One region of the Bradyrhizobium sp. Rc2d genome, then DNA from elsewhere that is predicted to be linked to it. Evidence: predicted binding sites of a transcription regulator. Region 1 holds the regulator's gene; each other region holds the start of a gene.
The links. Region 1 encodes PhoB, which activates phosphate uptake and scavenging genes when phosphate is short. Its sites were predicted from a motif close to TGTCATNNANCTGTCAT; they were not measured.

Region 1 (10,540 bases):
GTCAAGGGCGGCAAGCAGGCCGCGTTCCGCGTGCTCAATGAATTGAAGCTGGCGAAGATCTCCAACAATCTCGGCGACGCCAAGAGCCTCGTCACGCATCCGGCGACCACGACGCATCAGCGTCTGAAGCCGGAAGACCGCGCCGCGCTCGGCATCAGCGAGGGCTTCATCCGCTTCTCCGCCGGGCTCGAGCATGCGGACGATCTGATCGAGGATTTGACCGCTGCGCTGGAGAAGGCGTGAGCTTCTTACCCTCCCCTGGAGGGGGAGGGTCGGCTCATATGGAGCGCAGCGAAATGTGAGCCGGGGTGGGGTGATCTCTCCGCGTCCAACACTGCCCGAGTGGAGCGATCACCCCACCCCGCTCGCGCTTCGCGCGATCGACCCTCCCCCTCCAGGGGAGGGTAAGCAAAACCTACATCGGCCGATACGCCCGCACGTCCGCGGGCACGTTCACACCCAGCTTGATCTGGCCGACGGAGTGGATGATGTCGTCGCCGAGGAGCTGGGCGAAGCAGGCATAGCCCCAATCGTTCATGTGCAGGCCGTCGGCGATGACGAAGCCCTCGACCGGGATCGCCTGCTTCTCGTGCCAGTCGCGCATCACCTCGAAGCGCGGGAAGATGCCGACGTGACGGAGCTCTGCGACCTTGCCGAGCAGCTTCACCATCTTGCCGGCGCTCTCGGCGCGCCGGTTGACTGCCGGCGAATATTGCGGATCGACCAGCACGATGTCGGCGCCGCCCGCAGCCTGGATGCGGGAGATGCCGTCCTCGACTATCTTTGCGGTCTCGCCGGGATCGAGGTTGCGCAGCACGGCGTTGGTGCCGACCTGCCAGATCACCATATCCGGATGCACGTCAATCACCTGCGTCTGAAGGCGCTTCATCATCTCGGGCGCATCCTCGCCACCAACGCCGGCATTGACGACGGTGATGTCGGCGGTCGGATAATGCCGGCGCAGCTGTGCGGCGAGACGGTTCGGATAATTGAACTCCGGCGAGCTCGCACCGAATCCTGCGGTCGACGACGAGCCGAACGCGACGATGACGACGGGCTGGCCGGCGACGAGCTTGCTTGCGACATGCGGCAGCGTGCCCATCGCCTTCGAGCCGCCCTTCGGCGGCAGGCAGGGCACGCGGCTGAAGATGTCGCCGGCGGACTTTGCGACCTCCTTCACCTTGTCGATGGCGCGCGCGGTGATGCCGCGCTGGTCGGGGGACGTTGCGGCGACGGTGGTTTGGGAGGGCGGTGCGGAAGCGGGATCAGCCGGCTGCGCGGGCGCGGGCGTCGCCTGTGCGGCGTGCGTCTGCGCGCGCAGCTGCGAAGCAGGTGCCAGCACCAGCAGCATTGCTGCTGCGGGCGCAGCCAGCCATGACCTCAGACAAAAAGGGCGGAGAGAACTCATTAACGCTAGACCTCAATTTTGCTGCTGGGCCGGCTCCAGATGGGCAGCGTCGATCACGAATTGTGCCAACGCCCGGCCAAGGCAATCATGAACCTGTTTCGCCAGCTCAGGCCCGCGGGACGGGTTGAACAGGTCGAACTGGCCCTGATCATTCCACTGCCGCATGATCGCGAAACGGTCGAACAGCGGGATGTCGTGCTCCTGCGCCACCACGCGCATATTATCGAGAAAAGGCTGCGCCGCGATCATGGTTTCGGTACGCGGGCTGTACTGCAAATTCATCAAGACGACGTCAGCCCCTGTCTTTTGCAACGCAGTAACCCCTTCGGTTACCGCGCTGCGAAATTCGTCGGGATCGATGGATCGGATAGCATCCACGGTCCCGGTCTGCCAGATGACCAAAGTAGGCGTTTTTGCTTCCATCAGCTTAACGAAGGTGGCGGCGGTCTCCTGTGCCGTCCTCTTGCTCTGTATTTCTACGGAGACGTGCACCGCTTCCGAGGGCGGCAGCTTGTCCTTGAGGTTCACCTCCATGCGCGCCGGATATGAGCTGCTCTCCGAGGAAGGAATCGTGGTCGAGCGGCTGCCGATGACCAGAATCTCGAGCGGCTTGCCGGCCTTGACGGCGCCGGCGACCTTGGGCAGCCGGCTCTCGCTGGTGAGCAGATAGGACGGCAATTCGCAGGCCGCGGGCGCGGCCGGGGCGGCAGGCGCAGCATCGCCCGCGCGCGCCATGGGCGCGGCGAGGCCACCGCATAGCAGGATCAGGCTCAGGAGAACCTTCGCCTTCATCAGCCCCCTCCCGCCAGATCGGCGTTGCCGACGGCGTTTTTGGTTTTCGCACCGCTCTTGTCAGCCACGCTCTTGTACCACGAAATGACCCAGGCCACCCCCCACATGATCAGGATTCCGGAGAGACTAATCAACGCATGCATGGCTGCGCCGCCGGAGACCTCGGCCAGGATGAAATGGCCGGCGAAGGCCAGGAAGACGCCGAGACAGAAGATCTCGAGGGAATGCTGCCCACATAGAATGAGCGGCCGTAGCCAGCGCGATTTCAAGCCCGGCCAGGTCCGCGGCAGGAAGCGCACGGTGAGCGCGGCCAGCGCCAGGAAATGGGTGAAGCGCAGCACGTCGAGATCGGTCTTGTCGATCGGATACATCCACTGCTCGATGCGCTTCGGCATGAGGTGACCAAGCTGCGGCACGTACCAGGTCAGCGTCACGTAGAACGCCGCGACCAGATAAGCGATCGCAATCCACATCGTCACCGGTGAGGCCAGGATGCGCGACATGCGTCGCGCACCTCCGAGCGCGCACCATGCACCGAAGACGAAAAGCAATTGCCAGGCCAGCGGATTGAACGCCCAGAAGCCGTTCGGATAGGCCGAGAAGTAGAGGTCGTATTCCCAGGTCACCGCGTAGAGCACGACCGACAGGCCGAGCGTGACGTCGGGCTTCCACCTCATCGACCACAGGATCAACGGCAGCGCCAGCATCAGCACGATGTAGAGCGGCAGCACGTCCATGTTGACGGGCCGGAAGCGCAGCAGCAGCGCCTGCACGATGGTGACGTCGGGCTGCTTGAGGAAATCCATGATGCCCATCTCTTCGGTGTAGAGCGGGTTCTCGAAGCTGGTCGCCACATAGGAGATCTCGGCGAGGAAGATCGTGAACAGGAAGACGTGGGCGACGTAGATCTGCCAGACGCGGCGCAGGATGCGCGCGGTGGCGATGACGACGCCGTTCTCCAGCATCGCCCGCCCGTAGACGAAGGCGGCGGTGTAGCCGGAGATGAAGATGAAGATCTCGGTGGCGTCGCTGAAGCCGTAATTGCGGATGGTGAACCAGGTCAGCAGGCTGGTTGGCAGATGGTCGATGAAGATCAGCCACAGCGCCAGCCCGCGGAACAGATCGAGCCGGAGCTCGCGCTCGCCGATGGCCGGCAGCGTGATGGCCGGCGCGGCGGCCCGCGGCGTGATGCCTGCGGGTTTGGCATCCGCGGTTCCCGCGATCGTCGATCCCGTCACTTGGTCGGCAATGGTCATCGGGGGCCAAAAACCCTTCCGCAAATCGCGACGTGCAATGGAGTTTACCGTTCCAGCCGTCGTCCCGCAAAGCGGCACGATCACATAAGGGTGTCTTCCCTTGGGGGAGTCCTTCCCCGCGAATTCTGGCGGGACGATGTCGCCAAAGCCGTCTCCAGCGTTTGGTTCCCCGGGCGGATTTCGGTATGATGGAGGTTATGTACCGCGCCGTGACCCGCCAGATCGAAGTGACCGTCGAGCCGAACTTTGTTCCGGAGCAGTCTTCGGCCGATCGCTCCCGCTATTTCTGGTCCTACACCATCGTCATCACCAATTCCGGCGACGAGACCGTGCAGCTGAAGACGCGGCACTGGATCATCACCGATGCCTCCGGCCGCCAGCAGGAGGTGAAGGGCGAGGGCGTCGTCGGCGAGCAGCCGATCCTGGCCCCCGGCGAACGCTTCGAATACACCTCCGGCGTGCCGCTCACGACCGCCTCCGGCTTCATGACCGGCCGCTACCAGATGGTCAGCGAAAGCGGCGAGCGCTTCGAGATCGACGTGCCGACGTTCTCGCTGGACAGCCCGGACAACAAGCGGGTGTTGAATTAGGGGCGGTGCGGCGACGCCCACCGCTGTCATGCCCCGCCACCGGGTCTCGCCTTCGGCGAGCCCGATGACAGGCTCCGGCGGGTACGCCGCGGCTTATCGGTTCAATCAGCGCCGGTCAAGCCGGGCGATGACAGCGCGTATGTGGCGAGCAGCTTCCACAACATCGTCATTGCGAGCGCAGCGAAGCAATCCGGAATCTCTCCGCGGAAAGACTCTGGATTGCTTCACTGCGCTCGCAATGACGGAGTATGAGGCGGCTGCGCCGTTCTCCAAATGACGCTGTCATTCTCCGCGAAAGCGGGGAATCCAGTACGCCGCGGCCTATCGGTTCAATCACTGTTGTCTCGGAGTACTGGATCGCCCGGTCAAGCCGGGCGATGACAGCGAGAACGAGGCGCGAGCGTGCCCCAAACTCGTCACTGCGAGGAGCTCGCGACAAAATTGCAAAGCAATTTTGCGCTGATGCGACGAAGCAATCCAGACTGACACCGCGGATGCATTTCTGGATTGCTTCGCTGCGCTCGCAATGACGGGAAATGGGGGCCTACGCGTCCTCCACACCCGCCTCGTGCGGAGTGAACTGGTAGACCGACGAGCAGAATTCGCAGGTCACCACGACCTTGTCGTCCTTGACCATGGCGGCGCGGTCGTCCGACGAGAAGCTCTTCAGCATGGACGCGACCGCATCACGCGAGCAGGAGCATTGCGCCTTCAGGACCTGTGGATTGAACACGCGCACGCCGCGCTCGTGAAACAAGCGGAACAGCAGCCGCTCACCGGACAGCTCGGGATCGATCAGCTCGACGTCCTCGACGGTCTCGATCAGCGAGCGCGCCTCGACCCAGGCGTCGTCTTCCGCGACGCTGTGCACCTCGGTGCCTTCGGGCGCGTTGCCGGGATGCAAATCGGCCTGCCGCGCGCGCTCCGGTGCCTTCGGCAAAAACTGCATCAGCATGCCGCCGGCACGCCAGCGATGCTTGCCGCCGTCGCTACTGCGCCATTCCTCGCCGACCGCGAGGCGCACGCGCGTCGGGATCTGCTCGGAGCGCAGGAAATATTCGTGGGCGGCCTCTTCGAGGCCGCCGCCGTCGAGCGCGACCAGGCCCTGGTAACGGCTCATGTCGGGGCCCTGGTCGATGGTCATGGCGAGATGGCCGCGGCCGAGCAGCGTCCCTGAATCCCTGGCGTCACCGAGGCGCGCAGCATCGAAGCGCGCATAGGCGCGCAGACGATCCGGCGCCATGTAGTCGACGACCAGGAACGACACCGGACCGTCGGTCTGGGCTTGAAGGATGAAGCGGCCCTCGAATTTCAGCGCCGAGCCGAGCAACGTCGTCAGCACGATGGCCTCGCCGAGCAGCTTGCCGACCGGGGCGGGATAATCGTGCTTGGTGAGGATGTCGTCGAGCGCCGGGCCGAGCCGCACCAGGCGGCCGCGCACGTCGAGCGCGTCGACCTCGTAGGGCAGCACGGCGTCATCGATCGGAACTGCTGATGGCGCGCGAACCGGGCCTTCGAGCCCGGTTTTCATGTCAGGGGATTGGAAAACCATGGCGCTCTATCTGGGGTCGGAGGTGACGGATTGGAAGGGGTGCGAGGCGGCGTGTTCCGGATGCAGTTATGATTGCCCGACATTACCGCAAACTCGATGTCGTCCCGGCCTAGTGCGCAATTACGCACTAGGCCGGGACGACGAATAAATAATCTACCGTCGCGCGTTACTTCACCGCGTCAAAGCACCAGGCCAGAATGCCCTTCTGCGCATGCAGGCGGTTTTCGGCCTCGTCGAACACGACCGATTGCGGGCCGTCGATCACGTCATCGGTGACCTCTTCGCCGCGGTGGGCGGGCAGGCAGTGCATGAACAGCGCATCGGACTTGGCCAGCGACATCAGCTTGGCATTGACCTGGTAGGGCTTGAGCACGTTGTGGCGGTGCTCGCCTTCCTTGTCGCCCATCGACACCCAGGTGTCGGTGACGACGCAATCGGCACCGCGCACGGCGGCTTCCGGATCGGTGCCGAGCACGATCGGCGCATTGGTCGTCTTGATCCAGTCACGCATCGCCTTCTTCGGCGCGAGCTCCGGCGGCGTTGCGACGTTGAGCTGGAATTTGAAGCGCTCGGCGGCGTGGGCCCAGGACGCCAGCACGTTGTTGTCGTCACCGGTCCAGGCCACCGTCTTGCCCTCGATCGGGCCGCGATGCTCCTCATAGGTCATGAGGTCGGCCATCACCTGGCAAGGGTGCGAACGGCGCGTCAGGCCGTTGATGACGGGCACGGTCGCATAGGCCGCAAGCTCCAGCAGCGCCTCGTGATTGAGGATGCGGATCATGATGGCGTCGACATAGCGCGACAGCACGCGCGCGGTGTCGGCGATGGTCTCGCCACGGCCCAGCTGCATTTCTGCGCCGGTGAGCATGATGGGCTCGCCGCCGAGCTGGCGCATGGCGACGTCGAACGACACCCGCGTCCGCGTCGAGGGGCGCTCGAAGATCATCGCCAGCGTCTTGCCTTCGAGCGGCCTGACCGGCTGATGCGCCTTCTGCTTCGCCTTCATGGCCGAGGATGCGGCGAGCATGCGCTTGAGCTCCGACAGCGGGAGCTCGTTGATGTCGAGGAAGTGCTTTGGCGACTTGCTCATTAGCTTGCCGCCCGCTTGGTCTGACTGGACGAGATCGCCGTGCAGGCGCGCTCGAGCCGCCCGATGCTGTCCTCGATCTCGGCTTCGGTGACGATCAGAGGTGGCAGAAAGCGCACGACATTGTCGCCGGCGCCGACGGTGAGCAGTTTTTCGTGGCGCAAGGCGGCAACGAGATCACCCGAAGGCACGACCGCCTTGATGCCGATCAGGAGACCCTCGCCACGAACTTCGCTGACGACATCAGGATGGCGATCGATCACGGAGGCGAGCTTCTGCTTGAGCAGCAGCGACATCTTCTGCACGTGGTCGAAGAAGCCAGGCTTGAGCATGACGTCGAGCACGGCGTTTGCAGCAGAGATCGCGAGCGGATTGCCGCCGAAGGTCGAGCCGTGCGAGCCGGGCGTCATGCCGGAGGCCGCTTCCGCGGTCGCAAGGCAAGCACCGATCGGAAAGCCGCCACCGAGCGCCTTCGCCAGCGACATCACGTCGGGCGTGACGCCGAGACGGCGATGCGCGAACAGATCGCCGGTGCGGCCCATGCCGGTCTGCACCTCGTCGAACGCGAGCAACAGGCCCTTTTCGTCGCAGAGCTGGCGCAGCGCCTTGAGAAAGGCGGGTGTCGACGAACGCACACCGCCCTCGCCCTGGATCGGCTCGATCAGGATGCCGGCGGTCTGCGGACCGATCGCCTTCTTCACGGCCTCGATATCGCCATGCGGGACCTGGTCGAAGCCGTCTATCGGCGGGCCGAAACCTTCGAGATATTTTGCCGAGCCCGTCGCAGCCAGCGTCGCCAGCGTACGGCCATGGAAAGCGCCCTCGAAGGTGATCATACGATAGCGATCGGGATGGCCTTTGGCAGCGTGATAGCGCCGCACGACCTTGATCACGCATTCCAGCGCTTCGGCGCCCGAATTACAGAAGAACACGAAGTCCGCGAAACTCTCGTTGCACAGACGCGTTGCAAGCCGTTCGCCATCCGGGCTCTGGAACAGGTTCGACATGTGCCAGAGCTTGGTCGCCTGCTCCTGCAATGCCTTGACCAGCGCGGGATGGGCATGGCCGAGCGCGTTCACCGCAACGCCCGACGTGAAATCGAGATAGCGATCGCCATTGGTCGCGATCAGCCAGCAGCCTTCGCCGCGCTCAAAACCAAGGTCGGCCCTGGCGAAAACGGGAAGCAGATGCGGCGCGGCGCTGTTGGTCATGACCATCACTTGGATGTTGCATTTGAATGTTGAGACCTGCCTGGCATGCCTTGCGCAGCGCACCATTGACCGGTCCGGAAAACGAAACGTGCCGCCTTTTAAGGGCGGCACGCGGCACTATCTTATGCCTGGCAAGACCGGTGTCAATGCCGCCCGGAAAGCCTCGCGAAACGCTGAATCCGTAGTCTTGCGGTGCCGATTTTGCGGGGTTTTCACCACGGAACATGTGGAAGCGAGTCGGCGGACTCTTGCGCGGGAGTCACGCCATATTGTAGCGTTTGGCCTGTCAGATACGACATCTCGTGCAGCGGTTCTGATCCTCTAAGTCCTCATGTACCGGCGTAAACGTTCGGGCGTCAGTAGCGCGCCCGGCGAGCCTTAAGGGATTCTGGCGGCACGGGTTTTTCAAGGCTTAGGCATTCGCTGTGAGGCCCCAGGATGGCGGCGCGCAGCGAGGGAAAGGGTGCAATGACGGTTTTGACCTGGTCCGACGATCGCGTCGAGCAGCTGAAAAAGCTCTGGGAGGCCGGACTTTCGGCCAGCCAGATCGCGGCCGAGCTCGGCAATGTGACCCGCAATGCCGTGATCGGTAAAGTGCACAGGCTCGGCCTGTCGGGCCGCGCCAAGAGCCCATCTTCGGCCGCGCCGCGGCCGCGCAAGGCGCGCCCAGCACAGCACATGATGCGGGTGACCCGGCCGATCTCGCGCGGCAACACCGCGCTGGCGCAGGCCTTCGAGGTCGAGGTGGAGGCCGAACCGGTCACCTACGACAACGTGGTGCCGATGAGCCAGCGGCTGTCGCTGCTGGAATTGAACGAGGCAACCTGCCACTGGCCGGTCGGCGATCCCTCGAGCCCGGATTTCTTCTTCTGCGGTGGCAGGGCGCTGTCCGGCCTGCCCTACTGTGCCCAGCACTCGCGCGTCGCCTATCAGCCGGCCGCGGATCGCCGGCGCGCGCCGGCCAAGCCGAGCACGCGGTGAGTTCGTTCTGAGATCAAAACGGCAGCCGTCACGCAATGACGGCTCTACAAATCCGATGTCGTCCCGGACAAGCGCGCCTAGATCCGGGACCCATAGCCACCGCAAGCTGTGGTTACGGGGACTCGGAGCTACCTTTTTCGCGCAACAATCACTCCCTGTGGCTATGGGTCCCGGATCTGGGACGACAGTGAGGGTGTGGCAGCCGCCTGCTAAAGCAACACCGCCTAACTTACGTCTGCTCCGCCTTCGCAAACCGATCATCCAGCGCATAGCCGGCGCCGCGGACGGTGCGGATCGGGTCCTGCTCGCGGCCGAGATTGAGCAGCTTGCGCAGGCGGCCGATATGGACGTCGACGGTGCGCTCGTCGATATAGATGTCGCGGCCCCAGACGCTGTCGAGCAGCTGCTCGCGCGAGAACACGCGGCCGGGATGCTCCAGGAAGAACTCCAGCAGGCGATATTCGGTCGGGCCGAGATCGATCGGCCGGCCCGAGCGCGCCACACGGCGCTTGTCGCGATCGAGCTCGATGTCGCCATAGGCGAGCACGGTGGCGAGCCGCTCCGGACTTGCGCGCCGCAGAAGGCCCTTCACGCGCGCGAGCAGCTCCGGCACCGAGAACGGCTTGACGATGTAGTCGTCGGCGCCGGTCGCAAGACCCCGCACCCGCTCGCTCTCCTCGCCGCGCGCGGTGAGCATGATGATCGGGAGCTGCTTGGTCTCGGGACGGGTGCGCAGCCGCCGGCACAGCTCGATGCCTGATAGTCCCGGCAGCATCCAGTCGAGCACGATCAGATCCGGGATGTGTTCCTTGAGGCGGGTGTCGGCGTCGTCGCCGCGCATCACCGTCTCCACGTCATAGCCGTCGCCTTCGAGGTTGTAACGGAGAAGCTCGGTGAGAGCTTCCTCGTCCTCAACCACCATAATGCGTGCGCCCATGTTGTCGTCGCTCCCTCAGGTATTCGGTACCGTCGTGGCGAAGGTCGTCATATCGCCCTTCGGCCGCTTGTCGGTGATCGCCTGACCCTCGATCATGTAGAACACGGTCTCGGCGATGTTGGTGGCGTGGTCGCCGATCCGCTCGATGTTCTTGGCGCAGAACATCAGATGGATGCAGAACGAGATGTTGCGCGGATCCTCCATCATGTAGGTGAGGAGTTCGCGGAACAGCGAGGTGCAGATGGCGTCGACTTCCTCATCGCCCTTCCACACCGCCATTGCCGCCGGCAGATCATGCGCGGCATAGGCGTCCAGCACCGACTTGACCTGCTGCTGCACGAGGTCGGTCATGTGCTCCAGGCCGCGAAACAGTTTTAGCGGATGGAAGTCCGTCTCCAGCGCCGCAACGCGCTTGCCCATGTTCTTGGCGAGGTCGCCGATGCGCTCGAGATCGGTGGCGACGCGCATGGCGCCGACGATCTCGCGCAGATCCACCGCCATCGGCTGGCGACGGGCGATGGTGAGCACGGCGCGCTCCTCGATGCGCTTCTGCAGCGCATCGAGCTCGGCGTCGGTGGTGACGACGCGCTGACCGAGCGCGACGTCGCGGCGGATCAGCGCATCGACGGAATCGACGATCATGCGCTCGGCGATGCCGCCCATCTCGGCGACCAGGCGGGTGAGCTCCTGGAGGTCGGTGTCGAAGGCCTTTGCGGTATGTTCAGT
Region 2 (10,540 bases), on a different contig from region 1:
GATGATCGGGATATCCCGAAGACGACACACCTCGAACAGCTTCCGGGTGCGCGCCTCGATGCCCTTGGCGGCGTCGATCACCATCACGGCGGAATCGACCGCCGTCAGCGTACGGTACGTGTCTTCCGAAAAGTCCTCGTGGCCCGGCGTGTCCAGCAGGTTGAAGACGAGGCCTTCGAACTCGAAGGTCATCACCGAGGTCACGACCGAGATGCCGCGCTCGCGCTCGATCTTCATCCAGTCCGAACGTGTGTTGCGCCGCTCGCCCTTGGCCTTGACCTGGCCGGCGAGGTTAATGGCGCCGCCGAACAGCAGCAGCTTCTCGGTCAGCGTGGTCTTGCCGGCGTCGGGGTGAGAGATGATCGCAAAGGTCCGCCGCCGCGACACTTCAGCAGCAAGCGGGGAACGGGCCGGCGATTCGGCTGCGGTGGTGGCGATGTCGGACATGGCGGGAGCGTTTGGCAGGGAAAATGGGCCTGATCAAGCCTCATTTGGTGATTGCGGAGCCCTCCGGCCAGCCCCATATCGCCCTTTGGGAGGGACGGCCCTCCCGTTCATAGGTCATTGCCTGCGGGGACGACCCTGCCTTGAACTGAGGGTCGTCATGGCCTGGAGCATTTTGTTCGTCGCCGGTCTTCTCGAGATCACCTGGGCCATCGGCCTGAAATATACCGAGGGCTTTAGCAAGTTTGTTCCGTCGGTCGTTACGCTGGCGGCCATGGCCGGCAGCATCATCCTGCTCGGGGTTGCTCTCAAATCACTGCCCGTCGGAACCGCCTACGCAGTCTGGACCGGAATCGGCGCGGTCGGCACCGCGACGCTGGGCATCATCCTGTTCGGCGAGCCCGCGACCGCTTTCCGACTCGCCAGCATCGCCTTGATCATCGCCGGAATTATCGGATTGAAGCTCGTTACTTGACGATCTGGACCGCCCACCAGCTCAGCGCGGCCACCAGGGCCGCGGCCGGGATCGTGATCACCCAGGCATAGACGATCGAGCTCGCGACATTCCAGCGCACCGCCGAGACACGGCGGGCGGCGCCGACGCCGACGATGGCGCCGGTGATGGTGTGGGTGGTCGAGACGGGAACGCCGAGGAAGGTCGCCATGAACAGGGTCACAGCGCCGCCGGTCTCGGCGCAAAAGCCCTGCATCGGGGTCAATTTGGTGATGCGCAGGCCCATGGTGCGGACGATGCGCCAGCCGCCCATCAGCGTGCCCAGTGCCATTGCGGCCTGGCAGGACAGCACCACCCAGAACGGCACGGAGAATTCGCTGCCGAGATGGCCCTGCGAATAGAGCAGCACGGCGATGATACCCATGGTCTTCTGGGCGTCATTGCCGCCATGGCCGAGCGAATAGAGCGAGGCGGAGGCGAATTGCAGGATGCGGAAGGCGCGGTCGACCGCGAACGGTGTCGAGCGCACCGAGGCCCAGGACACGATCGCCACCAGCATCATCGCGAGCAGGAAGCCGACGAGGGGCGACAGCACGATCGCCAGCACCGTCTTGGACAACCCGCTCCACACCGCCGCCGAAATGCCCGCCTTGGCCATGCCGCCACCGACGAGGCCGCCGATCAGCGCATGCGACGACGAGGACGGGATGCCGAGCGCCCAGGTCACGATGTTCCAGACGATGGCCCCGACCAAGGCCGCGAAGATCACCTGGGCGTCGACGATCGAGGGATCGATGATGCCGGTGCCGATGGTCTGGGCGACGTGCAGACCGAACACCATGAAGGCGACGAAATTGAAGAACGCGGCCCAGAACACTGCGAATTGTGGCCGCAACACGCGGGTCGAGACGATGGTCGCGATCGAATTGGCGGCGTCGTGCAGGCCGTTCAGGAAGTCGAACAGCAGCGCGACGGCGATCAAGCCGACCAGGACGGGAAAACCCAACGCAGCATCCACGGCGCGGCCCCTGCCTTAAAGCTTACGCATGATCCGAGCGGAAAACCGCTGCACACTTTTCCGCATCATGCGCTACACTTGCTCGATGACGATGCTGTTGATCTCGTTGGCGACGTCATCAAAGCGGTCGGCCACCTTCTCGAGATGGTCGTAGATCTCAACGCCGACGATGAAGTCCATCGCGTTGCCGTTGCGATGCTTGAGGAACAGCTCCTTCAGCCCGATGTCGTGGAGGTCGTCGACACGGCCCTCCAGCTTGCCCAGCTCTTCCGTGATCGCGCTCAGCATGGCGACGTTCGGGCCGATCGACTGCATCAGCGGCAGCGCGCGTCCCACCAGATTGGCGCATTCGATCAGAAGCCCGCCGATCTCGCGCATCGGCGGCTCGAAGGCGCGGACCTCGAACAGCATCACGGCCTTCGCCGTCTGCTGCATCTGGTCGATGGCGTCGTCCATCGAGGTGATCAGGTTCTTGATGTCGCCGCGGTCGAACGGGGTGATGAAGGTGCGGCGCACTGCCGTCAGCACCTCGCGGGTGATGTTGTCGGCGTCGTTCTCGAACTGATTGACGCGCTGGCAATAGACCGGCGTCTCCTCGCCCCCGTTGAGCATGCCCTGGAGCGCGATCGAGCCCTGGATCACGGTCTGGGCATGACGGTCGAACAGGTCGAAGAACCGTTCTTCCTTGGGCAGGAAAGCACGAAACCATCGCATCATGGGGACAGGCTACCGGTTGGAAATGGCCCGGCCCGGAAGGGCCGTCATGAAACTGTCATAGACCATTTTCGATCCACGCGCGTGTGATCTCGCGCCCGCGGAGCCGGGTCATCCACCGCTTTCAAGCGACCTGTAAACAGATTTAAAATCAGTTACTTAGAGCGATCTCCGGAAGTAATGCGCGATTTCACCGATGACGCCACGGCGGAAGGTGAGCACGCAGATCACGAAGATCCCACCCTGGATCACCGTCACCCACTGGCCGAAGCCCGCCAGATATTGCTGCATGGCGATGATCACGAAGGCGCCGATCACGGGACCGAAAATGGTTCCGAGGCCACCGACCAGCGTCATCAGCACGACTTCGCCCGACATCGACCAGTGCACGTCGGTGAGCGAGGCGTTCTGCGCCACGAACACTTTCAGCGCCCCGGCAAAGCCGGCCAGCGTGCCCGATAGGATGAAGGCCAGGAACTTGTACTGGTCGGTGCGGTAGCCGAGCGAGATCGCCCGCTGCTCATTCTCGCGGATCGACTTCAGCACCTCGCCGAACGGCGAGTTGATGATGCGGAAGATCAAGAGGAAGCCGGCGAGGAAGCCGACCAGCACGACGTAATAAAGCACCGTCGGCTTGGACAGATCGAACACGCCGAACATGTGCCCTTGCGGAATGCCCTGGATGCCGTCCTCGCCGTGCGTGAACGGCGCCTGGAGGTAGATGAAGTAGAGGAGCTGCGACAGCGCCAGGGTGATCATCGAGAAATAGATGCCCTGGCGGCGGATCGAGATGTAGCCGGTCACGATCGACAGCACGAACGCAGAGGCGATGCCGACGAGGATGCCAAGCTCGGGCGGAAGCGCCCAGACCTTCAACGCATGCGCACTGCAATAGCCCGCGGTCCCCAGGAACATGGCGTGGCCGAACGACAGCAGTCCGCCATAGCCGACCAGCAGATTGAAGGCGCACGCGAGCAGCGCAAAGCACAACGCCTGCATCACGAAGAACGGATAGACTCCCGTGAACGGCACCGCCGCCAAAAGCAGGGCCATCACCACGAACACGATCATCTCGTCGCGCATGGCGCGAGGGGTTGTCGGCAGCGTGTCGTCCGTCAGGGTCGTCATGTCAGGCTGCCCTTCCCGTCAATCCCGTTGGCTTCACCAAGAGCACCAGCACCATCAGCACGAACACGACGGTGTTGGAGGCCTCGGGGTAGAAATATTTGGTCAGGCCCTCGATCACGCCGAGCGCAAAGCCGGTGATGATGGAGCCCATGATCGATCCCATGCCGCCGATCACGACCACCGCGAACACGACGATGATGAGGTCGGCACCCATCAGCGGACGCACCTGGTTGATCGGCGCCGAGAGCACGCCGGCGAGCGCGGCAAGGCCGACACCGAGACCGTAAGTCAGCGTGATCATGCGCGGCACGTTGATGCCGAAGGCGCGCACCAGCGTCGGGTTTTCAGTGGCGGCGCGCAGGTAAGCCCCGAGCTGCGTCTTCTCGATCAGGAACCAGGTCGCAAGGCACACCGCCAGCGAGAACACGACGACCCAGCCGCGATAGACGGGTAAGAACATGAAGCCGAGATTCATGCCGCCCCTGAGCTGGTCCGGAATGGCGTAAGGCAGACCGGAGGAGCCAAAGTAGTTCTGGAACACGCCCTGTACGATCAGCGCGATGCCGAAGGTCAGGAGCAGGCCGTAGAGATGGTCGAGCCCGGTCAGCCATTGCAGCATGGTCCGCTCCAGGATCATGCCGAAGATGCCGACGATGATGGGCGCGAGCAGCAACGCCCACCAATAGTTGATGCCGCCGAGGTTCAACAGGAAATAGGCGACGAACGCGCCCATCATGTAGAGCGCGCCATGGGCGAAATTGATGATGTTGAGCATGCCGAAGATCACGGCAAGCCCGAGACTGAGCAGCGCGTAGAACGAGCCGTTGATCAGTCCCACCAGTAGCTGAGCGTATAGAGCCTGCATCGATCTCGTACCCAGTCCCGTTTTGTTGACGACGGTGCCCGCCAGCGGACGCTGTCGGTACTACTTCTTCACCAGCGGACAGGCGCTTTCCGAGAGCGGCCTGAAAGCCTGGTCTGCCGCCGTCGTGCCGATCAGCTTGTAGTAGTCCCACGGCCCCTTGGATTCCTCGGGCTTCTTGACCTCGAACAGATAGGCGGGATGGAGCTTGCGGCCGTCCGCGCGGATCGTGCCCTTGCCGAACAGTGGATCGTCCGTCGGCATTTCCTTCATCTTGGCGACCACCTTGGCGCCATCGTGCGGATTGCCACCCAAGGCTTCCAGCGTCTTGAAATAATGGATCAGGCCCGAATAGACGCCGGCCTGCACCATCGAAGGCATCGCCTTGTTCTTCATCTTTTCGGAGAAACGCTTGGAGAAGGCCCGGGTGCCGTCGTTCAAATCCCAATAGAAGGTTTCGGTGAAGTTCAGCCCCTGCGCCACTTTCAATCCGAGCGCATGGACGTCGGTGATGAACAGCAGAAGCCCGGCGAGCTTCTGGCCGCCTGCGACGATGCCGAATTCCGCCGCCTGCTTGATCGTGTTGGTGGTATCACCACCGGCGTTTGCCATACCGATGATCTTGGCTTTCGACGCCTGCGCCTGCAGGAGGAACGAGGAGAAGTCCGCGGTATTGAGCGGATGCTTGACGCTCCCGATCACCTTGCCGCCTGATTTGACCACCACCGCAGCGGTGTCGCGCTCGAGCGCGTGACCAAAGGCGTAGTCGGCGGTCAGAAAGTACCAGGTGTCGCCGCCGGCCTTCACCAGCGCCTGTCCCGTGCTGTTGGCCAGCATGTAGGTGTCGTAGACCCAGTGGATGGTGTTCGGCGAGCACTGCGCGTTGGTCAGATCGGACGTCGCCGCACCCGTGTCGATCAGAATCGAATTCTTTTCCCTGACGACATTGTTCACCGCCAGCGCCACGCCGGAGTTCAGCACGTCCATGAAGACGTCGACCTTCTCGACATCGATCCACTGCCGCGCGATCGCGGTGCCGATGTCGGGCTTGTTCTGATGGTCGGCGGAGATGAGATCGACCTTCCAACCCTTGGCTGCAAGCCCGGAATCCTCGATCGCCATCTGCGCGGCCAGCGTCGAGCCGGGACCTCCAAGGTCGGCGTAGAGCCCGGAGTTGTCGGTGAGCACGCCGATCTTGATGGTCTTGTCCTGCGCCATCGCGCCGCTTGTCGCGGCAAGCGCCAGCGCGGTGCCGAGCAGAAATGAAGCGATCGACCGGGTGTTCATGCGGCTTCCCTCTCTAAATATTCTCGTTGGTTCTAACTTCTTGGGCAGTTCTAGACGCCGAGATAGGTGTGGAGCTTGTCCATGTTGGCGGCAAGCTCGGCGTTGGAAAAACCGTCAATGATCTTGCCGTGCTCGACCACGTAATAGCGGTCCGCCACCGTCGATGCGAAGCGGAAGTTCTGCTCGACCAGGAGGATGGTGAAGCCCTCCTTCTTGAGTCGCGCAATGGTATGGCCGATCTGCTGGATGATGACGGGCGCAAGGCCCTCGGTCGGCTCGTCCAGCATCAGGAAGCTCGCGCCGGTGCGCAGGATGCGCGCGATCGCGAGCATCTGCTGCTCGCCGCCCGACAGCTTGGTGCCCTGGCTGTTGAGCCGCTCCTTCAGGTTCGGGAACAGGTCGAAGATCTGATCGAGCGGCAGCCCGCCTTCGCGGACCACCGGCGGCAGCATCAGATTCTCGCGCACGTCGAGACTGGAGAATATGCCCCGCTCCTCGGGACAGAACGCGATGCCCATGCGCGCGATCTTGTCGGAGGTCGCGCGGATGATGTCCTGATTGTTGAACTTCACCGAGCCCGAGCGCTTGCCGATGATGCCCATGATCGACTTCAACGTGGTCGTCTTGCCGGCGCCGTTGCGCCCGAGCAGGGTGACGACCTCGCCCGCATTCACGTCGAAGTTGATCCCGTGCAGGATGTGGGACTCGCCGTACCAGGCTTCGAGGTTGCGGACTTGAAGGATGTTTCCGCCGGTCGCAGCCTTTGCCGGAGCCTGGGCGATCGCAGTGTCAGGCATGACCGGCTCCCAGATAGGCTTCCTTGACGCGCTCGTCCTTGGTGAGCTCGGAGTAATGGCCTTGCGCCAGCACCTGGCCGCGCGTCAGCACGGTGATGATGTCGGAGAGATTGGCCACGACGCTCAAATTATGCTCGACCATCAGAATGGTATATTTCGCGGAGATGCGCTTGATCAGCGCCGCGATCTTGTCGATGTCCTCGTGACCCATGCCGGCCATCGGCTCGTCCAGCAGCATCATCTCGGGGTCGAGCGCGAGCGTCGTTGCGATCTCCAGTGCGCGCTTGCGCCCGTACGGCATCTCGACCGCGGGCGTATTGGCAAACTCGCTGAGGCCGACATCGTTCAACAGCTCGCGCGCGCGATCGTTGAAGCGGTTGAGCACGGACTTGGAACGCCAGAAGTCGAACGAAGAGCCGTGCTGGCGCTGAAGTGCGACGCGGACGTTCTCCAGCGCCGTGAGATGCGGAAACACGGCCGAAATCTGGAAGGAGCGAACCAAGCCCATGCGGGCCACATCCGCCGGCGCCATCGCAGTGATGTCCTGCCCCTTGTACAGGATCTTTCCGGCAGACGGTTTAAGGAACTTGGTCAAAAGATTGAAGCACGTCGTCTTGCCGGCGCCGTTCGGCCCGATCAACGCATGAATGCTCCCACGGCGAACCTTGAGCGCAACGTCGCGGACGGCGAAGAAGCCCGCGAACTCCTTGGTCAAGCCTTCCGTTTCGAGAATGAACTCATCGGCCAAACAGATTTCCCCCTGCCCGCGCGACGCGCTGGCCGCGCGTGGCTGTCCTTGTTGACTTCGGCTTTCCGGAGGCCTTGCAGCCCATCCGGAGCGCCGCCTCCCGGCGCGGAATATGCCGGAGGTGACGGGGGTTAGGCAAGGCGGAAAGCTGAGCAGATCAGGCCTCCGGCTGGGATACAAATGCTCCCTTAGTCGGAGATGCTTTTGATGTCGTGCCTGCCCGGCCTCCCGGTTCGCGAAGCACCGGTCATCAAGCCGTCGTTAACGGTCTTTCGTCTCCCGCGCCAGCCTTCATAGAAAATTTTCCCGCGGCGAGGATCATGTGCGGGTTTTGACATGCCGGGAATATTGTTTTGGATTTCGCAAGCACCGCGCCCTCCGTCGTCAAGTCGATCAGGCAGCGTGATCTCCTGAACACGTGGCTGCGACTTTATGCGCGCCAGCAGGTCGCACCGGCGATCTGGGAGTACCAGCCTGCGCGACTCGAGGAAGAGCTGTCCGATCTCATCTATTACACGGTGGACAATTCGACGCCGACGCCGCACCTGACCATCCAGAGCGAAGGCACGCGCATCTCGCGCGCTTATGGAAATACCGGCAAGGGCACCCTGCTGCACGACTATGTCGGACCGCGGCTCGCGCCCTTCGTGATGCCGATCTATCGCGAATGCGTCGCGCGCGCGCTTCCGATCTATAGCGTTGCCGACATCGATGACATCTACGGTCGCATCGTCGCCTATGAACGGCTGCTGCTGCCGTTCCTGACCGAGGACAAGGTCAGCCACGTCATCGCGTCGGTGAAGACCTTCTGCGAAGACGGCGGCTTCGAGATCAAGAATCTGATGCGCGGAAATGACGCGCCGCCGCGTCCGAGGCTGCGCGCCGTAATTGACCGCGACCTCTTTCATCGTGCGCCCGGCCGCATCGCAGCGGCCGATGTGGTCGAGCTCGCCGACCAATCCAGCCCAAGCGTCACCGCCGAGATCATCGAGCTGAACTAACGCGCCTTGGCCCCCACGTTCTTGGCTCCAACTTCCTTTGCATAGATCTCCGGCTTGAAGCCGACCAGCAGCTTGCCGCCGATTTCCAGCACCGGCCGCTTGATCATCGATGGTTGCGCTAGCATCAACGCCAGCGCCTTCTTCTCATCGAGGCCTTCCTTGTCGGAATCGGAATCGGAGAGCTTCTTGAAGGTCGTCCCGGCGCGATTGAGCAACGTCTCCCAGCCGACCTTGTCACTCCACTGCTTGAGCTTGTCCTTCTCGACTCCCGCCGTCTTGTAGTCGTGAAACGCGTAAGGCACGCCATAGCTGTCGAGCCACGTACGCGCCTTTTTCATGGTGTCGCAGTTCTTGATACCGTAGATGATGTTGGGCAAGTCGTTCCTCGCGCATGCGTCGTATCGTGACCGCCGCGTTGTACGAAACTCCGGTTCGCGCGGCAATATTCCCAACGACGCCACTCCCCGAACGGATACACCATGCACGTCACCCACGATCCCGCGGCCGCCGCCTCGCCGACCATCGACTTCAACAGCTTTCTTGCGGTCGATATCCGCGTCGGCACCATCGTCGACGCCAAGCCGTTCCCGGAGGCGCGCAAACCGGCCTGGCGGCTATGGATCGACTTCGGTCCTGCGATCGGCGTCCGCAAGAGCTCGGCGCAGATCACCGAAAATCATCCGCTCGAGTCGCTTGTCGGGCTGCAGGTCGCGGCCGTCGTCAATTTCCCGCCGCGCCAGATCGGCCCGGTCGTATCCGAGGTGCTGACGCTCGGTTTCCCCGATGCTGCCGGCAAGGTCGTGCTGGTGCAACCGAGCAAGCCCGTGCCGAACGGCGGACGGCTGTTCTAGCGGCACACGATCAAGGACCGGGCCGCCGCCTCTATCGGCGTCCCGCAACGGCTTAATCCGCGTTTTTCACGGCATCGGGAGGTCCGGACTTGACCGCGACACCTTTTGGGAATAAAAACGACTGACTAGTCATTTTTTATTTTTTAATCTGCTTAGAAAAAGTTCCCTGCGCCTAGGCTAAAACGATCGATCGGTCAGTTATTTACGGACTACCAAAATGCCCAAGATCAGCGACAAGCAACGCGAAGGCCGGCGCCAGCAGATCCTCGAAGCTGCCCTCGCCTGCTTCGCTGACGACGGCTTTCACCAGACCGGCATGGCCGACATCGTCAAGCGATCCGGACTGAGCCACGGCGCGGTCTATCTCTACTTCCAGAGCAAGGACGATCTGATCGAAGCGCTCGCCGATGACCGGCACCGCCGCGTAGCCGTGCTCAACTCGGTCGCGCAAGGATCGGGCGATCCGATCGAAGGACTTCACGCGCTGATCCGCGTCTATGCGCAATGGCTCACCGATCCCGCCGGCGAAGCGCGGCGTCGCGTCGGCATCCATGGCTGGGCCGAGGCCCTGCGCAACCGCCGCGTCCGTACCAGCGTCGTCGAGGGCATCGACATGCCTCGCGCGCTGATCGTCGCGCTGGTCGAGCGTGGCCAGCATGCCGGCCTCATCAAGCGCGACCTCGGTGCGGAAGCGACCGCGCGCGTGCTGATCGCGATCTTCCAGGGTTTTGTGCTGCAAAAGTGCTGGGGCGAGGATGTTGACGTCGAGGCCTGCATGGCAGCCGTGGCCGGTGTGATCGAGGGCTTTCGCGCCACCAAGTCTGACATGAAGCGACGAACCAGGGCGTGAGCGATGTCCTGGATTCACGACCTCCTCGCTGGCGCCGGTGTCGGCCTCGTGGGCGGGCTGACATCGGGCTTCATGGGCGTGAGCCCGGGTGGCGGCCTCGTGATCTTCTCCGTCCTGCTGCTCGGCGCCGAGCAGCACGTCGCGCAAGGAACGTCGCTGATCGCACAGGTGCCGCCGACGGGCCTTGCGGGCGTGCGCCGCTACTGGCAGAGCGGCAAGCGCAGCCGGTTGCCATGGATCGTCTGGATCGGCCTCGGATTTCTCATCGGTGGCGCCGGCGGTGGTTACGCCGCGGCCGCGGTCTCCGACTCGGTCCTGCAATGGACTTATGTCGTGTACCTCGTCGCGCTGATCGCTCTGCTGATCCTGCGCCGCGAGCGTAAGGA
Region 3 (10,540 bases), on a different contig from region 1:
GGTCGCCAATGTCGGCGGCGCGTTGAGCCCACTCGGTGATCCCCCGCTCTTCGTCGGTTTCCTGCACGGCGTCGACTTCTTCTGGACCACGCGGACCATCTGGTTGCAGACCGCAATCGTCGCCGGACTGCTGCTCGCGATCTTCGTCGTCATTGATGTCTGGCGCTTTCGTAGCGAGCCGCCGCTCGGCGAAGCCGGCCGCGGGGAGCCGCCGCGCATCCGCGGTCTCGTCAATTTGGTGCTGATCGCGGCCATCGTCGTGAGCCTGCTGGCGTCGGCGATGTGGAAGCCCGGCGTGGCGTTCGACATTCTCGGCACCAAGCTGGACCTGGAGGACGTCGTCCGCAATTCGGTGCTGCTGGCCATTGCGGCGCTGTCGGTGTGGCTGACGCCGGACGAGCACAGGCTGGCCAACGGCTTCACCTGGGAGCCGATCCGCGAGGTCGCAAAACTGTTCGCGGGAATCTTTGTCGCGATCATCCCGGTCATTGCCATGCTCAATGCTGGCCATCACGGCGCCTTCGCCTGGCTGTTGTCGGCTGTGACGGCGCCGGACGGTGTGCCGCGCGAGGTCGCCTATTTCTGGTTCACCGGCCTGATGTCCGCGTTCCTCGACAATGCGCCGACCTATCTGTTGTTCTTCGAGCTCGCCGGCGGCGACCCGCAAGCGCTGATGCATGAGCTCTCGGGCACGCTCGCCTCGATCTCCATGGGCGCGGTCTACATGGGCGCGCTCACCTATATCGGCAACGCGCCGAACTTCATGGTGAGCAGCATCGCCAGCGAGAACGGCGTCGAGATGCCGAGCTTCTTCGGCTATCTCTTGCGCGCCGGCGCCGTGCTGATCCCGCTGTTCCTGCTGCTGACACTGCTGCCGGTCGCGCCGATCCTGCACTGGCATTGAATCTCGCGCCTGATTTGCTACTGCTCATTCGAGCAAATGGAAGCGGTGGATGAGCGCGCATAGTCCGATGCCCCGGTCGGCCTGGATCTTCCCGGCGCTGGCGGTGTTGTTGTTCGCGGCCGTCAGCGCGACGGACTACGTGTTCACGCTGTCGCTGGGCGGGCTCGTCTTCGCCATCGTCCTTCTGGTCATCCTGTTCGGCACGGTATTCGCCGCGGTTCATCATGCCGAGGTGATCGCGGAGCGGGTCGGCGAACCCTATGGCACGCTGGTGCTAACGCTGTCGGTGACCATCATCGAGGTGGCGCTGATCACCACGATCATGCTGGGCGACAAGCCCGCGCCGGAACTGGCGCGCGACACCGTGTTCGCCGTGGTCATGATCGTCTGCAATGGCCTCGTCGGGCTCTGCATCTTCATCGGCGGCCTGCGCTATCGCGAGCAGGGGTTTCAGCTCTCCGGCGCCAACGTCTATCTCAGCGTGCTGTTCGCCCTTGCGACCATCACGCTGATCCTGCCGAACTACACCACCACCACGCCCGGGCCGGTCTATTCGTCGATTCAGCTTGGCTTCGTCGACGTGGTCACGCTCGCGCTGTACGGGGTGTTTCTCTACACCCAGACCGTCTTGCACAAGGACTACTTCGTTCACGAACGGGCGGACGGCGGCAGCGGCGGGGCGCATCTATCGGGCCGGATGTTGGTGCTCAGCGTCGTGCTGCTGCTGATTGCGCTGCTGGCGGTCGTGCTGCTCGCCAAGAAGTTTTCGCTGGTGGTCGACGCCGTCGCGGCCAAGATCGGTGCGCCGCCGGCCTTTACCGGACTTCTGGTCGCCCTCCTGATCCTGATGCCGGAAGGCGTCGCGGCCGTTTCGGCGGCCCGCAGGAACGACCTCCAGAAGAGCATCAACCTTGCGCTCGGGTCGTCGCTGGCCACCATCGGGCTGACCATCCCGGCCGTCGGCGTTGCCACCTACGCGCTCGACAAGGAGCTCGAGCTCGGACTCAACGCCCAGGGCAGCGTGCTTTTGCTCCTGACCTTCTTCCTGAGCATGCTGACCTTCGGCACGGGCAGGACCAACGTCCTGTTCGGACTGGTCCATATGGTGGTATTTGCCGTCTACGTGTTCATGGTCTTCGTGCCCTGAGGCGCGATAAGGAGAGTTCCCGATGCTTGCCGCTAAGTCCGAGATTCAGGTCGACAACGAGCAGGTTCGTGTGACCGAGTGGCGGCTTGCGCCGGGGAGTGCCACCGGGCATCACACCCACGGCATGGACTATGTGATTGTTCCCGTAGTGGCGGGGGAAATGACCATCGTGGCGCCCGGCGGCGAGAGGTCCAAGGCGCAGCTTGCGGCCGGCAAATCCTATTTCCGCAAAGCCGGCGTCCAGCATGACGTACTTAACGAAACCTCAACCGAGATCGTGTTCCTTGAAATCGAGCTAAAACCGTAAGTTGGCGTTACTGTTTGCCATCGATCCGTCGCAGTTGATCCCTCACAATGCCCCAAAGTTCCCGCATCAGATCGCGCGGGGAGTGGCCGAGAAATGCTGAAATACCTCGCTAAAATCTCGATGGATATCTTCCCCTCGGTGCTCGCGACGATCATCGGGGCCTACATCGTTAATCACTACATCAATGCCAAGCCCGCGCCTGATGCTCCTGCGACCGTGGTGGCGCCTGCCCAGACTGGCAGTGAGCGCAAGCCGGCGGACACCGCCAACCTTCCCGCACCCGGCGTCAAGGCCAAGGGGGTCTCCGAGAAGAGCGTTTCCGAGAAGAACGTGACGGACAAGGCTGCCGATCATCATCAGCCGGCTGCCGAGACCAAGGCCGCAGACGTGGCTCCCGCCGAGACCAGCCCGCGCGGCCGCACCCCCGCGCGCGAGAAGGCGGTCGCCAAGTCCGCCCCTGCGGCCACCGCTCCGGCTGCCGCGGCTCCCGCCACCGCCCCGGTGGTGGAGGCCAATTCGGCGCCGGCTGCGGCTTCCCCAGCCGCGAGCCCCGACGCCAACGACCTCGTGCGCGCCGCGATCGAGCGTCTGCGCAAATCGCCTGAGGGCAAAGCCGCTGAGGCCAAATCGGCCGAGACCAAGTCTTCGGAAACCAAGTCCGCTGAAAGGCCGGCGGAGCCTGGGTTGAGAGAAGCCGCCCGCATCCCGGAGGCCCCGCGTGTGATCACTGCGGAGCCGTCCACGGTCCGTCCGCTGCCGCCGCCGATCACAGTGTCGACGCCGTCATCCGAGGCCTATGGCAATGGCGGCTCGTCGCCGGTCAACCCGCCTTATACGGCCTCGGTCGGCAATGACGACCCGAATCGGGTGACGCCGCCGGCTGATATTCCCGTGCCGGTGATCGCACCCCCGCTCGATCTGCGTGCCGACGCCGGCGCGACCACGACCATGCAGCGGCCGAAAACCAATGTCGCCGATGAAATGCTGTCCGGCATGAAGTCGATGTTCCACGCTGTTCTGCCGAAGCCCGCCACCCCCGATTAGGACGGCATCTGAGCCGCGCTGTCAGCCGCCGACGCGGGCGAGGCCGCTGCGGGCGGCATCGTCGCGTGGGCGAAGCGAGACCGCCTTGGTGTAGGACGCCGCTGCCTTGGCCCTGTCACCCAGCCGCTCATAGGCCTGTCCGCGGGTGGTCCAGACCTGGGCGTTGTGCGGATCGGCCTCGGAAGCCTCGTCCAGATCGGCTGCGGCCTCCTTGACCTTGCCGAGCGCGAGATAGCTGGTGGCGCGGCCGAGTAGCGGCTCGGCCTTCTGCGGGTTGAGCCCGCTCGCAGCACTGAAATCGGCGATGGCGAAATCGTGTTGGTTAGTGCTCTGATAGATCAAGGCACGGCCATAGAGCGCCTGCGCATTGTAGGGATCGAGCCCGACCGCACGATTGAACTCGTCGAGCGCCGCTGCGCTCTCGCCTGACTTCGCCAGGGATTGGGCCTTTGCCGTGTGGGCCTGGGCTTCGCTGACATTGACGGCGCTCACCGCGCTTTCGGCGGCCGCGGTCGCCTTCGGCGCCTCCTGAGGCTTCTCCTTCTCCGGCATCAGCGATCCCAGATCGAAGGAGCAGCTGCACAGCGCAATCCCCATCAAAGCCAGCACGAACGGCCGCTGCCAGATCTGGCGCAGCCGCGCCAAGCTGCGCTCGGGGAAAGGGGAGGCCATCTACGGTTCGCTCGCGCTGGTGCCGCATCGGTAGTGCCCCCGTCCCAGCGAAGGCGCCGCTCTCAAAACAATAACGCGGGCCAGGGGCCCGCGTCATCGAAAACTGAAGTCTTGCAAGATCCGGTAGATCAGCGCGGTCCGCGCGGACCTGCACCGGGGCCGCCACGACCACCGCGATCACCGCCGGGACCTGCGCCGAACACCGGCTTCGGCTTCATCGGCAGCAGGCCTTCGCGCTGCAGCTTCTTGCGGGCCAGCTTGCGCGCGCGGCGCACGGCTTCGGCCTTTTCGCGGGCCTTCTTCTCGGAGGGCTTCTCGTAATGGCCGCGGAGCTTCATCTCGCGGAAAATTCCCTCGCGCTGCATCTTCTTCTTCAGCGCCTTGAGGGCTTGATCGACATTGTTATCGCGAACGAGAACCTGCACGCGGCATCCTCTTCAGGTGGGTCGGATTTGAATTCTGATAAGTCAAAGGGGATGGCGAAACGCGCAGGCCCTTAACCTTGAGCGCGCGGATGTATCAGACAAAACTGCAGATGTCCACCGGCCAAGGAGGATTTTGGGCCAAGTTCGGCCATTAAATGCGGCGAAAATACCTCTGTGCGGCCCCGATTTGGGCGATTCGGTGCCAATGACGGGGCCGTTTCCGGAGCTTTGCTCCGGAAACTTGAAATCAGGGGACCACACATGGATATGAAAAAATACGCCGCGGAAGCCATCGGCACCTTCTGGCTCACATTCGCAGGCTGCGGCAGCGCCGTCATTGCCGCCGGCTTTCCCCAGGTCGGCATCGGTCTCGTCGGTGTGTCCCTGGAGTTCGGGTTGAGCGTCGTCACCATGGCCTATGCGATCGGCCACATCTCGGGTTGCCATCTCAATCCGGCCGTCACGGTCGGCCTTGCCGCCGGCGGGCGTTTTCCGGCCGGCCAGATCCTGCCCTATGTGATCGCCCAGGTGGCGGGCGCGATCGTGGCCGCGTGGCTGCTCTATGTCATCGCGAGCGGGGCGCCCGGATTCGACGTCACCAAGGGCTTCGCGTCCAACGGCTATGACGCGCATTCGCCCGGCCAGTACAGCATGATCGTGTGCTTCCTCACCGAGGTGGTGATGACCATGATGTTCCTGTTCATCATCATGGGCACCACCCATGGCCGCGCGCCCGCGGGCTTCGCGCCGCTCGCGATCGGGCTCGCGCTGGTGATGATCCATCTCGTCAGCATCCCCGTCACCAACACCTCAGTGAACCCGGCGCGCAGCACCGGTCCCGCGCTGTTCGTCGGCGGCTGGGCACTGTCGCAGCTCTGGCTGTTCTGGGTCGCGCCATTGATCGGCGGCGCGCTGGGCGGGGTGATTTACCGCTGGCTCAGCGAGGAGCCCACAGGCATCGTCGCAGGCGTGAAGACCGCGTAATCGCTAGAGCATAATCCGGAAAAGTGTGCAGCGGTTTTCCGGAAAGATCATGCTCAACCAATAACCTAAAGCGCGATGACGATTCATCCTGATCTCATCGCGCTTTAGGGGGATCGCAGCGATTGCTGCGGTCCCCTCAGGTGCCTTTCGTCGGCCTGACTTCGGTGATGTGTCCCATCTTGCGGCCGGGGCGCGGCGTGCCCTTGCCGTAGATGTGCACCGTGGCGCCGGGAACGGTCAGCCACTTGTCGTAGTCCTTGATCTCGTCGCCGATCAGATTGGTCATGGTGACGACTTCGCCGTGGCGCACGGGCTTGCCGAGCGGCCAGCCGGCGATGGCGCGGATGTGCTGCTCGAACTGCGAGATGGATGCGCCGTCCAGCGTCCAGTGTCCGGAATTGTGCACGCGCGGCGCGATCTCGTTGACCAGCACCTTCGGTCCGGTGCCGTTGGCGAGCACGAACATCTCGACGGCGAGCACGCCGACATAGTCGAGCGCGGTCGCGATCTTGCCGGCGACGCTGCGCGCTTCCTCGGCGAGAGAATCCGGGATCGGCGCGGGCGCGCGCGATATCTTCAGAATGTGGTCGCGGTGCTCGTTTTCGGTGACGTCGAAACATTCGACCTGACCCGCGGCCGAGCGCGCGGCGATCACGGAGATCTCGCGCTCGAACGGCACGAAGGCCTCCAGGATCGCCGATTTGGTGGCGAGACTGGTCCACACCTTGGCGATGTCGTCGCCCTCGCGGATGATGGCCTGGCCCTTGCCGTCATAACCGAAGCGGCGGGTCTTCAGGACGGCCGGAAGACCGATTCGCACGATCGCCTCGCGCAGCGAAGAGACCGAGGTGACGTCGGCATAGGCGGCGGTGCCGATGCCGAGCCGCGTCACGAAATCCTTCTCGGCCAGCCGGTCCTGGGTGGTCTCGAGGATCTTCCGGTTGGGCAGCACCGGGCGGCGCGCATCCAGCACCATCGCCGCGGCCGCCGGCACGTTCTCGAATTCGTAGGTGATGACGTCGACGTCGTTGGCGAACAGCTCGAGCGCCTCGACATCGGCATATTCGGCGCAGGTCGCATTCAGGACCACGTCGAAGGCCGGCGAATCCGGATCGGGCGAGAACATCTGGCAGCGCAGCCCGAGCCGCGCCGCAGCCATGGCCAGCATCCGGCCCAGTTGTCCGCCGCCGAGGATTCCGATGGTGTCACCGGGCTTCAGCTTCACCTGCCTGGCGTCGGTCACGCCTTGTCCTCCGGACGCTCGGCAACCGCCTCGGTCTGCGCCTTGCGCCAGGCGGCCAGGCGACCGGACAGGGCGGGGTCGGACAGCGCCAGCACGGAAGCCGCCAGCAGCGCCGCATTGATCGCGCCGGCCTTGCCGATGGCGAGGGTGCCGACCGGGATGCCGGCGGGCATCTGAACGATCGAATACAGCGAATCGAGGCCCTTGAGCGTCTTCGATTCGATGGGCACACCGAACACCGGCAGTTCCGTCAGCGACGCCGCCATGCCCGGCAGGTGCGCGGCGCCGCCGGCGCCGGCGATGATGACCTTGTAACCCGCCGCCTTGGCGCCCTTGGCGAAAGCGAACAGCCGGTCGGGGGTGCGGTGCGCCGAAACGATGCGGGTGTCGGCGGCGACGCCGAGCGCGGCAAGCGTATCGGCGGCATGCCGCATCGTGTCCCAGTCCGACTGGCTTCCCATGATGATGGCGATCGGCGCGGTCATGACGTCAAATGTGCCCGGAAAACAGAAAGATAGGCCAGATTAAAGGTTCCGGCCGGCGGCTCGCAAGGCGGTGGCAAGGAGAAGGGAATGCACTATCCTGTCTTGGTGAATCCCCGCAAGCCTTCATTGAGCAGGATGCCCATGAAGAAACCAAAAAGGGCGAGTGCTGCGAAGGCCAAAACGGGCCGAAAGACCAGCGCCAGCCACTCCAAAGCCGCTGCCAAGCGTCCGGCCAGGCCGGCGCGGCGCCAAACGCCGGCCGATGGCGCCACGGAAACCATCAAGGCGACCATCCGCGGCTTGCGGAGCAAGCTCAAGGCGGCGGAGCGGCGCGTCGCGGAGCTCGAGGCGGCCGCCGACACCGATTTCCTGCTCGAGATTCCGAACCGGCGCGGTTTCGAGCGCGAGCTCAACCGTGCCATTGCCTACATGAAGCGCTACCGCGCCAGCGGGGCGCTGATCGTGCTCGACGTCGATCGGCTGAAGCCGATCAACGATTCCTTCGGACACGCCGCCGGCGACGAGGTGCTGAAGGCGATTGCCGCGACGCTGACGCGGCAGGTCCGCGCCTCGGATATGGTCGGTCGTCTTGGCGGCGACGAGTTCGCGCTGTTGCTGTGGAATCTCAGCGAGACCGACGCCAAGGCGAAGGCCGCCATCCTCGAGCACGCGATCGACGAACTGTCTTTCACGTTTCAGGGCCGGCACGTGGCTGCGGGCGCTTCCGCTGGCGTGGCGCTGCTGGGACCGCAGTCCGACGCGGGCCGCGCCCTCGAGGAAGCCGATGCCGCCATGTATGTGCGCAAGGCGCACCGGCGCCACGAGCGGCAGATCAGGCCCGTCAGCAGCTGATCCTACAGCGTGGTGAGATCTTGCGGTACATTGCCGAACTTGCGCAGCAGTGTGGCGTCGCCGAATTCGCCGGTCATGGGATCGCCGCTGCGGCTGAACGCGATCGCGCCGATGTGACCGGCACCGCGCGACAAGATTTCGGCGCGCCGCAACGCGGCCGCCGAACTCTGGCACTCCTCTGCGGCGCCCGCGACGGGCGATCCGTCAGCATCGATCAGGAAGGGCATTGCAACGTAGTAGGTCACATCCGACATGGCGTTGCTCCGATGTTGAACTCAGGCGGCGCTGCTCTTGCTCCGCATCTTGCTGGGCGAGGTCTCCGGAATGCAGCCGGCGGAAATCGCCGCCTGCAATTCCGCCAGCTCGGCTTCCAGATATTCATTGGCCATGATCAGCGCCTTGATGGTGCTGCGCAGATTGCCGTCGCACATCGCGATCGCCTGATCGCAGGCTTGTTCATAATGGCTGTTGTCGAGAAGGGCGGTTGCCGACATCTGCGTTGTCCTTCTGCCTTTCCTTGGCGTTTTCCCTGGCCTGTCTAGAGCCGGGACGTCCTGAATGTTCCTATTTTGTTCTTTTTGAGTCAAGCGGATTCAGATACGGCGAGCCACCGCGAAAGATCGGCGGAGGGCTCAGGCGATGATGTCGGGCGTGATCTGGTCTTCGATGAACGCGATGCGATCGCGCAACAAGAGCTTACGCTTCTTCAACCGCTGTAACCGCAACAGGTCGGGGGCGGGCGATTGATGCAGTGCATCGATCGCCGCATCGAGATCTCGGTGTTCCTGCTGCAACCGGGTGAGCTCGACTTCGAGCTCACGCTCGTTTTCATTGGTCATGTCTGCGGTGGCCGAAAACCGATTGGCGTGAGATCTGGGCTGTGGATGCCCTGTGGAAATTATCGTCCTTGCGCGGCGTGACCGCAAGCGATCTGCGGCCGTTGCCCGCCGATCTCCCGCAACATATTTCTGCGAGTCGCTGCGCCGCTGCGCAGGCGCATTGATATCATGGATTTTTCTCGCGTGGTTCCTTACTCACGCTTCGTTACATATGAATTTTCAAAAATGACGCCGCGACGACGGATACCCATCGACAGAACGAATCGGTGATGTACAGTCTCTCGTCCGGATCGAATCCTGAGGTTCAACCCTACCGAGGAGGTTTCGAATGACAATTCAGGCACATCTTGTTGAATTGGAACGGAAGCACAAACTTCTCGAAAACGAATTGCACGAAGCTCTCGTGCACCTTTCAACAGACGACCTGCAAATTGTTGAGTTGAAGCGCCGGAAGTTGATGGTCAAGGACCAGATCGAGCGTCTGAAGCAAGTCGACACGCTCCACTAGTGACCCCCGTAACAGCGTAGAGTTGATCATACCCTTTCAAGCGGGGATGAGTGCGTTTGCGCTCACCCCTGCTGCAATGTGCGTCGTGCAAAATTTGCGCGGCGCCTAGATGTCTGCGAGTTCGGAGACGTGATCGGCGATCGCAAGCGACGACGTCAGTCCCGGCGATTCGATGCCGAACAGGTTGATCAAGCCTGCGACGCCGTGATCGCGCGGGCCCTGCATCAGAAAATCCTGCGTGGCCACCGCCGGCGGCACGATCTTCGGGCGAATGCCTGAATAGCTCGGCATCAACGCCCCGTCGGGCAGCGTCGGCCAGTATTTGCGGATCGCGGGATAGAAGCGCTCCGCGCGTGACGGATCGACCTCGTAATTGATCGTCTCGATCCACTCGACGTCAGGGCCGAAGCGGGCCTGCCCTGCCATGTCCAGCGTCAGGTGCACCCCTAACCCGCCGGGCTCGGGCACCGGGTAGATCAGGTGCGAGAACGGCGCCCTTGCATTGCAGCTGAAGTAATTTCCCTTGGCAAGATAGGCCGGCGGAATCCGGTCCAGCGGCATGCCGTCGATGTTGCGCGCCACCGTCGTTGCCGAGAGCCCCGCAGCATTGACGAGCAGGTCGCATTGCAGCGTCATCGGCGCCTCGCCGCCAGCCTCGATCTCGATACCGCCGGCGGCTGCCTTGGCACGGATCAGTGGCGTGTGGAACGCGAAGGCCGCGCCGGCCTCCTCGGCTTCGCCGCGCAGCGAGAGCATGTAGGCGTGGCTGTCGATGATGCCGGTCGACGGCGACAGCAGCGCGGCGTCACAGGCGAGCGCCGGCTCCAGCGCGCGTGCGGCCTCGCCCGAAAGCAGCTGCATGTCGAGTACGCCGTTGGCCTCGGCATGTGCCTTGATCGATTGCAGCTTCTCCGTCTCTTTCGCGCTGGTCGCGACGATCAGCTTGCCGCAATTTTTGTGCGGGATGCCGCGCTCGGCGCAGTAGCGGTAGAGCGCGTGCTTGCCGCCGACGCACATGCGCGCCATCCAGCTGCCGGCGCGGTAGTAGATGCCGGCATGGATCACCTCGCTGTTGCGTGAGGAGGTGATGGTGCCGATGGCCTCGGCTTCCTCGAGCACGATGACCTCGC

Region 2: BLV07_RS35060 (DUF47 domain-containing protein) is a predicted target of PhoB. The motif match lies at 2,676-2,692, and genes of this name have one in related genera.
Region 3: BLV07_RS18695 (YdcH family protein) is a predicted target of PhoB. The motif match lies at 9,128-9,144, and genes of this name have one in related genera.

The regions. Positions count from the first base shown of each region.
Region 1 is NZ_FNCU01000007.1:70,370-80,909, reverse strand. Features, by position in the region: gene BLV07_RS11890 (O-succinylhomoserine sulfhydrylase) at 1-243, shown strand, start outside; gene BLV07_RS11885 (SGNH/GDSL hydrolase family protein) at 416-1,408, opposite strand; gene BLV07_RS11880 (SGNH/GDSL hydrolase family protein) at 1,421-2,200, opposite strand; gene BLV07_RS11875 (OpgC domain-containing protein) at 2,200-3,456, opposite strand; gene apaG (Co2+/Mg2+ efflux facilitator ApaG/CorD) at 3,654-4,046, shown strand; gene BLV07_RS11860 (Hsp33 family molecular chaperone) at 4,591-5,598, opposite strand; gene argF (ornithine carbamoyltransferase) at 5,765-6,688, opposite strand; gene BLV07_RS11850 (aspartate aminotransferase family protein) at 6,688-7,896, opposite strand; gene BLV07_RS11845 (GcrA family cell cycle regulator) at 8,365-8,877, shown strand; gene phoB (phosphate regulon transcriptional regulator PhoB) at 9,107-9,814, opposite strand; gene phoU (phosphate signaling complex protein PhoU) at 9,830-10,540, opposite strand, start outside.
Region 2 is NZ_FNCU01000043.1:24,652-35,191, reverse strand. Features, by position in the region: gene BLV07_RS35075 (peptide chain release factor 3) at 1-447, opposite strand, end outside; gene sugE (quaternary ammonium compound efflux SMR transporter SugE) at 605-919, shown strand; gene BLV07_RS35065 (inorganic phosphate transporter) at 912-1,916, opposite strand; gene BLV07_RS35060 (DUF47 domain-containing protein) at 1,989-2,633, opposite strand; gene BLV07_RS35055 (branched-chain amino acid ABC transporter permease) at 2,790-3,758, opposite strand; gene BLV07_RS35050 (branched-chain amino acid ABC transporter permease) at 3,760-4,623, opposite strand; gene BLV07_RS35045 (ABC transporter substrate-binding protein) at 4,684-5,907, opposite strand; gene BLV07_RS35040 (ABC transporter ATP-binding protein) at 5,958-6,704, opposite strand; gene BLV07_RS35035 (ABC transporter ATP-binding protein) at 6,697-7,452, opposite strand; gene BLV07_RS35030 (hypothetical protein) at 7,806-8,453, shown strand; gene BLV07_RS35025 (ArsC family reductase) at 8,450-8,830, opposite strand; gene BLV07_RS35020 (tRNA-binding protein) at 8,933-9,304, shown strand; gene BLV07_RS35015 (TetR/AcrR family transcriptional regulator) at 9,522-10,154, shown strand; gene BLV07_RS35010 (sulfite exporter TauE/SafE family protein) at 10,158-10,540, shown strand, end outside.
Region 3 is NZ_FNCU01000014.1:27,589-38,128, forward strand. Features, by position in the region: gene BLV07_RS18630 (sodium:proton antiporter) at 1-904, shown strand, start outside; gene BLV07_RS18635 (calcium:cation antiporter) at 954-2,051, shown strand; gene BLV07_RS18640 (cupin domain-containing protein) at 2,074-2,358, shown strand; gene BLV07_RS18645 (hypothetical protein) at 2,452-3,402, shown strand; gene BLV07_RS18650 (tetratricopeptide repeat protein) at 3,424-4,074, opposite strand; gene rpsU (30S ribosomal protein S21) at 4,203-4,499, opposite strand; gene aqpZ (aquaporin Z) at 4,761-5,483, shown strand; gene BLV07_RS18665 (5-(carboxyamino)imidazole ribonucleotide synthase) at 5,620-6,726, opposite strand; gene purE (5-(carboxyamino)imidazole ribonucleotide mutase) at 6,723-7,211, opposite strand; gene BLV07_RS18675 (GGDEF domain-containing protein) at 7,353-8,063, shown strand; gene BLV07_RS18680 (hypothetical protein) at 8,066-8,317, opposite strand; gene BLV07_RS18685 (hypothetical protein) at 8,339-8,557, opposite strand; gene BLV07_RS18690 (YdcH family protein) at 8,696-8,902, opposite strand; gene BLV07_RS18695 (YdcH family protein) at 9,231-9,410, shown strand; gene BLV07_RS18700 (NAD(P)/FAD-dependent oxidoreductase) at 9,516-10,540, opposite strand, start outside.